2 regions of the Marivirga sp. genome follow, and region 1 is predicted to be linked to the other one. Evidence: riboswitches for the same ligand, from Rfam matches in the RefSeq annotation. Region 1 holds a riboswitch; the other holds the start of a gene.
The links. Region 1 has a riboswitch for S-adenosylmethionine ahead of ACFE0M_RS17940 (O-acetylhomoserine aminocarboxypropyltransferase/cysteine synthase family protein). Riboswitches for the same ligand answer to the same signal wherever they lie in the genome.
Positions count from the first base shown of each region.

Region 2: linked by a shared signal. The riboswitch ahead of metH (methionine synthase) and the one ahead of ACFE0M_RS17940 (O-acetylhomoserine aminocarboxypropyltransferase/cysteine synthase family protein) in region 1 are both predicted to bind S-adenosylmethionine.

Region 1 is NZ_JBNPEF010000037.1:53,734-58,384, forward strand. Features, by position in the region: gene ACFE0M_RS17925 (NAD(P)H-hydrate dehydratase) at 1-562, shown strand, start outside; gene ACFE0M_RS17930 (T9SS type A sorting domain-containing protein) at 607-972, shown strand; gene ACFE0M_RS17935 (lysoplasmalogenase) at 1,073-1,762, shown strand; SAM riboswitch class I at 1,890-1,982, shown strand; gene ACFE0M_RS17940 (O-acetylhomoserine aminocarboxypropyltransferase/cysteine synthase family protein) at 2,337-3,665, shown strand; gene ACFE0M_RS17945 (homoserine O-acetyltransferase family protein) at 3,640-4,651, shown strand, end outside.
Region 2 is NZ_JBNPEF010000025.1:41,684-46,334, forward strand. Features, by position in the region: gene ACFE0M_RS13195 (SatD family protein) at 1-145, shown strand, start outside; gene ACFE0M_RS13200 (DUF3307 domain-containing protein) at 142-858, shown strand; SAM riboswitch class I at 939-1,063, shown strand; gene metH (methionine synthase) at 1,113-4,651, shown strand, end outside.

The DNA.
Region 1 (4,651 bases):
GCAAGATGTCTTGATTTTTGGCCCAGCTGTTGGTTTCGCAAATAAAACAGTGGCTTTGCTTAGAGAAATTTTAAAATCCTATCATGGTCAACTGGTCTTAGATGCTGACGCAATAAGCATAATGGCACAAAACAGGGAATTATTGGAATTGCTACCTAAAGGTACGATTTTAACGCCACATCATGGGGAATTCAAACGGCTGGTAGGAGAATATTCAAATAATTTTGAGGCATTGATGCAACTAAAGTCATTCTGTATGCATCATCAAGTTGTAGTAATATTAAAAGGCAAATATTCTGCGGTTTGTAATGAGCAAGGAAAGATAAGTTTCAACACTACTGGAAACCCAGGAATGGCAAAAGGGGGAAGTGGCGATGTATTATGTGGGATTTTGGCTGGTTTAGCACCACGAATAAAAAACTCATACGAAACAGCAAAATTGGCAGTATTTTTGCACGGAATTGCAGGTGACCTTAGCTTAAAGGAAGATGGGGAAAATTATATGACTCCTTCCACTATGATTTTGAAATTGAAGGATGCATTTAAATTAATTGAAAATTAAATAAACTTTAAACCATAACCGGTAATGACCGTAAAAAAATTGTGATGAAATTCTTTAAAAACATATTGCTAATTATAGTAGTCAGTTTCAGCTTAACCATAGCAAATGCTGGAAAAGAACCTATTAATGATAAAGCATTAGATTTTAATATCACACATGTATTAAGCGAAGCAGAGGTTTACCCAAATCCTGCAGAGGATTTCATTTATTTGAAAATAAATGACCGTTCCATTTCTTCAGACATTAAAATTGAAGTTATGAGTATCATCGGTAATAAAATGAAAATTACCCATGAAAAAATTAAAGATGGTCTCTATAAGATCAATATCCAAAACATTCCTAGCGGTCACTATTATGTGATGCTAACCATTGATTCAGAGAAAAGTCTGAAAAAATTTATAAAGAAATAAAGTATTACAAACAAGTTTGTAATTTATTACACCTAATTTCTTCATTAAAATCTCTTTTATAATAGATTAATAATAAGTACTTTTCGATAAACATTGTTAGATGAACTTTAAAGCATATTTTTATTGGATAGTTGCAGTACTTGAAATAATCTCGCTGACTTTTGAGATTGACATACTTCATCAAATCTGCAAGCCCCTATTGATGATTGCACTTCTAATCTATTTTTGGGACAAATCAGATAATAGAAAAGATGAGAAATGGGTAAGTTTTGTTACTTTGGCACTTGCATTCAGTTGGATTGGCGACATCATGTTGCTCTTCGCATTTAAGCATTTTATGTTCTTTTTTGCTGGAATTTCCGCTTTTCTGGGGGCTCATATTGTTTATATAATTGCATATAAGAAAGCTACATTCAAAGATAAGTTGAATTTTAAATGGTCTTTTTTTCCTTTTATAGTTTTAGCTTATTTAGCCCTTATGGCATATCTGATTTTGCCCTACATCGATAGTGTAATCCAAGTGCCGATTTCTTTATATGCTGTCGTCCTCGCCTTAATGATAGTGATAGCATGGTTTCGTAAAAACCAAACCACAGATGAAAGTTTTCAGTTGGTAGTATTAGGCGCGGCTTTATTTACTATTTCCGATTCTGTTTTAGCCATCAATCGCTTTTCTCACACTATCCCTTATGCTGGAGTAGCAGTGATGACCACTTACATTATAGCGCAATGGCTTATTGTAAATGGATTACTTAAACATAAAAAAACTACACCCAATAAAACAATATAATAAGTTGTTTTTTGATTTTTTCCCATACAATATTCTGTATAAAAATTAATTTCAAAATAAGTCGTTTTTATTTTGTCCAAAGTTTGTTTATTTCAAAAAGCTTTTCCTACATTTGAAATATTAAATCAATTTATAACGAAGAGGTAAGAGACAGGCTCTATGATCCTCTGGCAACCTGATTCAAGGTGCCAAATCCTGCCCTATGAGGGAAATATAAATATGAAAACACCACACAACTCAAGTAGAAGCGTACAAATCGCTAATCAAAAGTCAACTGAATTCAATTCTAGAATTCAAGCTACTAATTCAATTAATCACAAACTTATTTTTTTATCTCCCATGCGAATGTGCATGTGCTGTTGTTGTTAATCAACAACCCAACTCTTTTTGGATTTCTCCCGATAATCTGAATAGGAATGCTCTATACTTTTCTATCTAAGTACTTATCCGGAAATAAATACAATCCATTCAAAATCAATTAATTAAAATTTTAATTACACCCATCTTTCATGTTGATGGGGTTTATTACGCAAATAGTTATTTAATAAAATCATACATCTTAAATTTTAAAATTATGTCAACTACACAAAAATTCGAAACATTACAATTACATGCCGGTCAGGAAATTGACCCCACCACTAACTCAAGAGCTGTTCCAATATATCAAACCACTAGCTATGCTTTTAATAGCTCAGAGCATGGAGCAAACTTATTTGGTTTAAAGGAATTTGGTAATATCTATTCAAGAATCATGAATCCAACCAATGATGTTTTTGAGAAAAGAATTGCTGCTTTAGAAGGTGGGGTTGCAGCGGTTTCAGTTGCATCAGGACAAGCGGCACAATTTATTGCCTTGAATAATATCTTGGAAGCTGGCGATAATTTCATCACTACCAAATTTTTATACGGAGGTACCTACAATCAATTCAAAGTATCCTTCAAACGATTGGGCATAGAAGCGCGGTTTGCGCCTGAGGAGGAAGTAGAATCATACGAAGCTTTAATTGATGAAAATACAAAAGCCATTTATTTGGAAACCATTGGTAACCCAACTTTCAATATCCCTGATTTTGAGGCCATTTCAGGTTTAGCCAAAAAGTATGACTTACCATTAATTGTGGATAATACTTTTGGCGCAGGTGGTTATTTATTCAGACCCATTGAGCATGGAGCTAATGTGGTGGTAGAATCTGCCACTAAATGGATTGGTGGACATGGGACTTCTGTAGGTGGTGTATTAGTGGATGCCGGTAACTATAATTGGGGCAATGGAAAATTCCCGCAATTTTCTGAGCCATCTGAAGGTTATCATGGACTGAATTTCTGGGAAACCTTTGGGGAAGGGAATCCATTGGGACTGCCCAATATTGCTTATGCCATCAGGGCAAGAGTAGAAGGCTTAAGAGATTTTGGTCCAGCCTTAAGCCCGTTCAATAGCTTCTTGCTGCTGCAAGGATTGGAAACACTCTCATTAAGAGTCCAAAGAACTGTTGACAATGCCCTGAAATTAGCTTTCTGGCTTGAGAAACATCCATTGGTTGAAAAAGTGAATTACCCGGGATTGGAAAGCAGTAAATATTACCAACTAGCAAAAAAATATTTGCACAATGGCTATGGGGGTGTTTTATCCTTTACGCTTAAAGGAGATAAAGAGGAAACTAAGGCTTTTGTTGACAATCTGAAGTTGGTCAGCCATTTGGCGAATGTGGGAGATGCTAAGACTTTGATTATTCAGCCATCCGCTACAACCCATCAGCAATTATCTGATGAAGAACAATTGTCAGCTGGCATATCTCCAAACTTATTGAGGGTTTCTGTAGGCATAGAGCATATTGATGATATCATAGCAGATTTTACACAGTCATTTCAAAAAATACATGAAGAAAACTATGCCACAGCATAAATTACCTTATTATTTTCAATTAGAAAGTGGGCAAAACTTGCAGGATGCCTCTCTTTATTATGAAGTTTTAGGGGAAATTTCAAAAGATAAAGAGGTGGTTTGGGTTTGCCATGCTTTTACAGGAAGCGCATCAGTTAAGGACTGGTGGGCTTCCCTTTTTGTTGAAAATGGAGGTTTTATTGATTTGGAAAAGCATTCTGTTATTTGTGCTAATATGTTAGGCTCTTGTTATGGTAGCACTGGTCCCAATTCAGTTAATCCCGAAACAGGAGAAATATATGGTGATGATTTTCCCCTAATAACCAATAGAGATGCGGTCAACTCTTTTATAGACTTAAGAAAAGCGTTGAATGTTACTAAAGTTCATTATCTAATTGGTGGTTCCTTAGGTGGACAGCAAGCACTGGAATGGTCTATCAAAGAGCCAGAAGTAATTGAAAACCAAATCCTAGTGGCTTCTAATGCCAAACATTCCGCTTGGGGGATAGCTTATAACGAGCTCCAAAGACAAGCAATCGAATTAGGGGAAAACAGCAATGAAGAAGAGCAGCAAAAATCACTTTCGTTGGCGAGAAGCATTGCCATGTTAAGCTATAGAAGTTATTCCGATTTTGAAAGTAGCCAAAATGGAAAAGCTGAAAATGGTGAATGGAAAGTCTCTTCCTATTTGAAATATCAAGGAAAAAAATTCAACGGGAGGTTTAGCATTAAAAGCTATAAGATACTTTCCAAAATGATGGACGCTCACAATATATCGGAAGAAAGAGGTGGTAATTTAATTGAAGTGCTTTCATCAATCAAAGCCAAAACATTATGTATTGGAATTGATAGTGATAATCTTTTCCCTGTAGAGGAGCAAAAACTTATGAGCGAGCATATTCCCAATGCAAAACTGGAAGTAATAAAATCTCAAAAAGGACATGATGCATTTTTAATAGAAGGAAACCTTATTTCTAAATTCATCAAAAAACATTTAAGTAATACTT
Region 2 (4,651 bases), on a different contig from region 1:
CGAAAACCCTGATAAAAATCAAAACCAACTTGCCAAACTATTAGAAAAAACTCAAAGCACCATAAGTATTTCTCTGGACAGAAGTGGATACGATGGCCTGCAAAGAGTACTTGAGTATTATAAGAAGCAAACCCAACTACTATGATTACATTTCTCCTCAAAACCTTAATTGCTCATGTATTAGGTGATTTTGTATTTCAATCCGACCAATGGATCAAAGATAAACAACTAAATAAAGCGAAATCAAAATTCCTTTATTTCCATATTGCCATTCATTGTATTATATTATTGCTTTTATTTAAATTCAATATTGAATTTTGGTTAGCCTTTATTGTAATTCCTATGAGTCATTATGTAATTGACCTCATTAAAATCCATCTTGAAGAAAGAATCAATTCTCGATATCTATTTAGCTTGGATCAACTAGCCCATTTATCAGTCATGCTAGCTATGAGCTGGCATTATTATCCCCAAGAATTAGTTTTCAATTTTCATCTTTCCGATTCTATTTATTTTCTGGCGTTATGTATTCTAATACTTACTTATGGAGTAGCCGTATTGATAAAAGTAATCATGTCGAAATGGGATTTACCGGAAGATTCAGATAAAGATTCATTATCAAAAGCAGGGAAATACATTGGCATTTTAGAAAGGCTTTTTGTTTTTTCTTTTGTTGTAATGCAAGAATGGCAAGCCATAGGATTTTTAATCGCTGCCAAATCCGTATTTCGATTTGGTGATTTGTCACGCGCAAAAGACCGAAAACTCACTGAATACATTCTAATTGGAACATTACTTAGCTTTGGTTTTGCTATTCTGATTGGATTCCTGTATGAAATCATGGTTAAAGAAATTTAAACCCTCCTCAAATAATCCATTCAAAAATAAAATTTTGAACTTTCACTTTACCATTTAAGTTTTTATGCTTTACTTTGGAATACTTATCCAGAAAGACTGAGGGATTGGGCCCTTTGAAGTCTTAGCAACCCTTCCAATGCATTAGCAAAAGGAAACGGTGCTAACTCCCATCTTGACCAAATCATAGGTCAGGAAAAGATAAGAAACAGCCTTTCTCACGGCCCTTTCTGGATGCAAATAATTAAATATTCAGAATGAGTCGATTTTCAAAAGATATTTTAAAGGAAAGAATTTTAGTGTTGGATGGTGCAATGGGCACTATGATTCAAAACTATAAACTCACGGAAGCCGATTACCGTGGAGAACGTTTTGCTGATTACGCTTCAGATTTAAAAGGTAATAATGATTTACTTTCTTTAACCCAACCTAAAATCATTAAAGATATTCACAGAGCGTATCTTAATGCCGGAGCAGATATCATTGAAACTAATACGTTTAGTGGAACTACTATTGCCATGGCCGATTACCAAATGGAAGATTTGGTATGGGAACTCAATGAGCAATCTGCAAGATTAGCTAAAGAAGTTACGGAAGAGTTTACAGATAGGCCAAGATTTGTAGCGGGTTCTATTGGCCCCACCAACAGAACAGCCTCTTTATCGCCAGATGTAAACAGACCTGGGTATAGAGCCACCTCATTTGATGAACTGAAAATAGCTTATAAAGAACAAGCTGAGGCCTTGGCTGCTGGTGGAGTAGATATATTTCTGGTAGAGACTGTTTTTGACACTCTCAATTGCAAAGCCGCTTTAATGGCCATTCAGGAATTGAAAGATGAGAAAGGTATTGATATTCCGGTTATGGTTTCCGGAACTATAACCGATGCCAGTGGTAGAACGCTTTCTGGGCAAACAGTAGAAGCCTTTTGGAATAGTATTCGTCATTTTCCTCTGCTAAGCGTAGGCTTCAATTGTGCGCTGGGTGCCGACCAATTAAAAGTCTATTTGCAACAATTGGCCAGAATTGCGGATGTAGCCATTTCCTGCCATCCTAATGCTGGTCTGCCCAATGAATTTGGTGAGTATGATGAAACACCTGGTCAAATGAGCGGGATTATCAAAAGTTATTTTGATGAAGGATTGGTCAATATTATTGGCGGATGTTGTGGTACTCAACCCGAACATATAAAAGCCATAGCTGACTACGCAAAAAATTCGAAGCCACATAAAATTTCCGGTCAGAAAAAATTAATGCGATTAAGTGGACTGGAGCCTTTATCCATCACTCCTGAACTGAATTTTGTTAATATTGGTGAAAGAACCAATGTTTCGGGTTCTAAAAAATTTGCCAGACTTATCCGTGATGAGAAATTTGAAGAGGCTGTTGACATTGCCGTTGACCAAGTAGAAGGTGGGGCTCAAATTATCGACATCAATATGGATGATGGTATGTTGGATGCGGTCAATGTACTTCCAAATTTCGTCAATCTTATTGCTTCTGAACCAGATATAGCACGGCTTCCTTTTATGATTGATTCATCCAAATGGGAAGTGATTGAGGCAGGCCTAAAATGCTTACAAGGTAAAGGAATTGTTAACTCCATCAGTCTTAAAGAAGGAGAAGAAGATTTTATTGCCAAAGCCAAAAAAATCAAAAGTTATGGATCGGCTGTAGTGGTAATGGCTTTTGATGAAGTAGGTCAAGCGGATACATTTGAAAGAAAAATCGAAGTTTGTAAGCGTTGCTATGATTTACTAGTCAATGAGGCAGAATTCCCCCCTGAAGACATCATCTTTGACCCCAACATCCTTACTATTGGAACAGGAATGGAGGAGCATGATAATTATGCAGTGGATTTTATCAATGCGGTTAAATGGATAAAAGAAAATTTACCACATGCCAAAACTAGTGGTGGAGTCAGTAATATCTCTTTTTCATTTAGAGGAAATAATGTGGTAAGAGAAGCCATGCATTCGGCTTTTCTATATCACGCTATCAAGGCCGGCTTGGACATGGGGATAGTCAATCCGGGAATGTTGGAGGTTTATGATGAAATCGATAAAGAATTACTGGATTATGTAGAGGATTTATTGTTCAACCGCAGATCAGATGCAACCGAGCGATTAATGGCCTATGCTGAAAATTTAAAGCCGGGGGAGAAAGCTGAAAAAGCAGCCCAAGAATGGAGAAGTTTAGAGGTTAATAAAAGATTAGAACATTCCTTAGTGAAAGGAATCACAGAATTTATTGATTCAGACACTGAAGAGGCTAGACAAAAAGCAGCAAAACCTTTAGATGTTATTGAAGGTCCATTGATGGACGGAATGAATGTGGTGGGTGATTTATTTGGTGCTGGTAAAATGTTTTTACCTCAAGTGGTCAAAAGTGCTAGGGTAATGAAAAAGGCGGTGGCTTACCTTTTACCCTATATAGAAGCAGAAAAGAAAGCAAACCCATCGGGAGAGCAGAAGGCCGGAAAAGGCAAAATTCTAATGGCCACCGTAAAAGGCGATGTACATGATATAGGTAAGAATATAGTAGGTGTAGTTTTGGCTTGCAATAATTATGAGATTATTGATTTGGGGGTGATGGTGCCTTTAAATAAAATATTGGAAGAAGCCGAAAAGCACCAAGTTGACATCATAGGATTGAGCGGATTGATTACACCTTCATTAGATGAAATGATTTACGTGGTGGAGGAAATGGAAAAAAGAGGCTTAAAAACTCCGGTTATGATTGGGGGAGCTACTACTTCTCGTATTCATACTGCCGTGAAAATTAAACCGAATTATAATGGGCCAGTAATTCACGTAAATGATGCTTCTAGATCTGTGACAGTCGCGGGTAAGCTTTTAGGGAAAGATAAAGAAGAATTTTATAAAGAAATAGAAAAGGAATATGCTGAAGCAAAAGCCGGCCATGGCAAAAGAGGTGAAGCCAAGAATTATGTAAGCATAGATGAAGCACGTTCCAATAAATATCAAGTTGATTGGGACAGTTATCAACCGCATGCTCCTAAAAAAATTGGTTCACAGGTATTAAAGGATTATGACCTTAAGGAAATAGCGGAATATATCGACTGGACTCCTTTTTTCCAGACTTGGGAAATGAAAGGGCGTTATCCGAAAATATTAGATGATCCTGAAAAAGGTGTTGAGGCTAGAAAACTCTTTGCTGATGGGCAGCAGATGTTGAAGGAAATCATTGATAATAAATTACTGTCTGCAAATGCTATTTTTGGGCTATACCCTGCGCATACTAAAAATCATGATAGCATAGAAGTTTTTGCGGATGCCAATAAAACGCAAAAGCTAACTGAATTCCATACGCTCCGACAGCAAAATAAAAAGGGTGAGAAAAATCTTAATTATGCTTTTTCTGATTTCTTAGCTCCCTCTGAAGCTAACTATACCGATTACATGGGCTGTTTTGCCGTGACTACAGGAATTGGACTGGATAAAATAACAGCAAAATATGAAGCTGAACATGATGATTATAATAGCATTATGGCAAAAGCATTGGCAGATAGATTAGCCGAAGCCTTTGCTGAGCTCTTGCACAAAAAGGTAAGAACTGAATACTGGGGCTATGCTAAAGATGAGGCATTAGATAACGAAAGCTTGATAAAAGAACAATATAAAGGAATCAGACCGGCTCCAGGCTATCCTGGTTGCCCTGACCATACCGAAAAGATCACTTTATTTGATTTATTGGATGTAGAAAAGAAAACAGGCATCATGCTTACCGAAAACCTAGCCATGTTGCCAACCGCTTCAGTTAGCGGATTCTATTT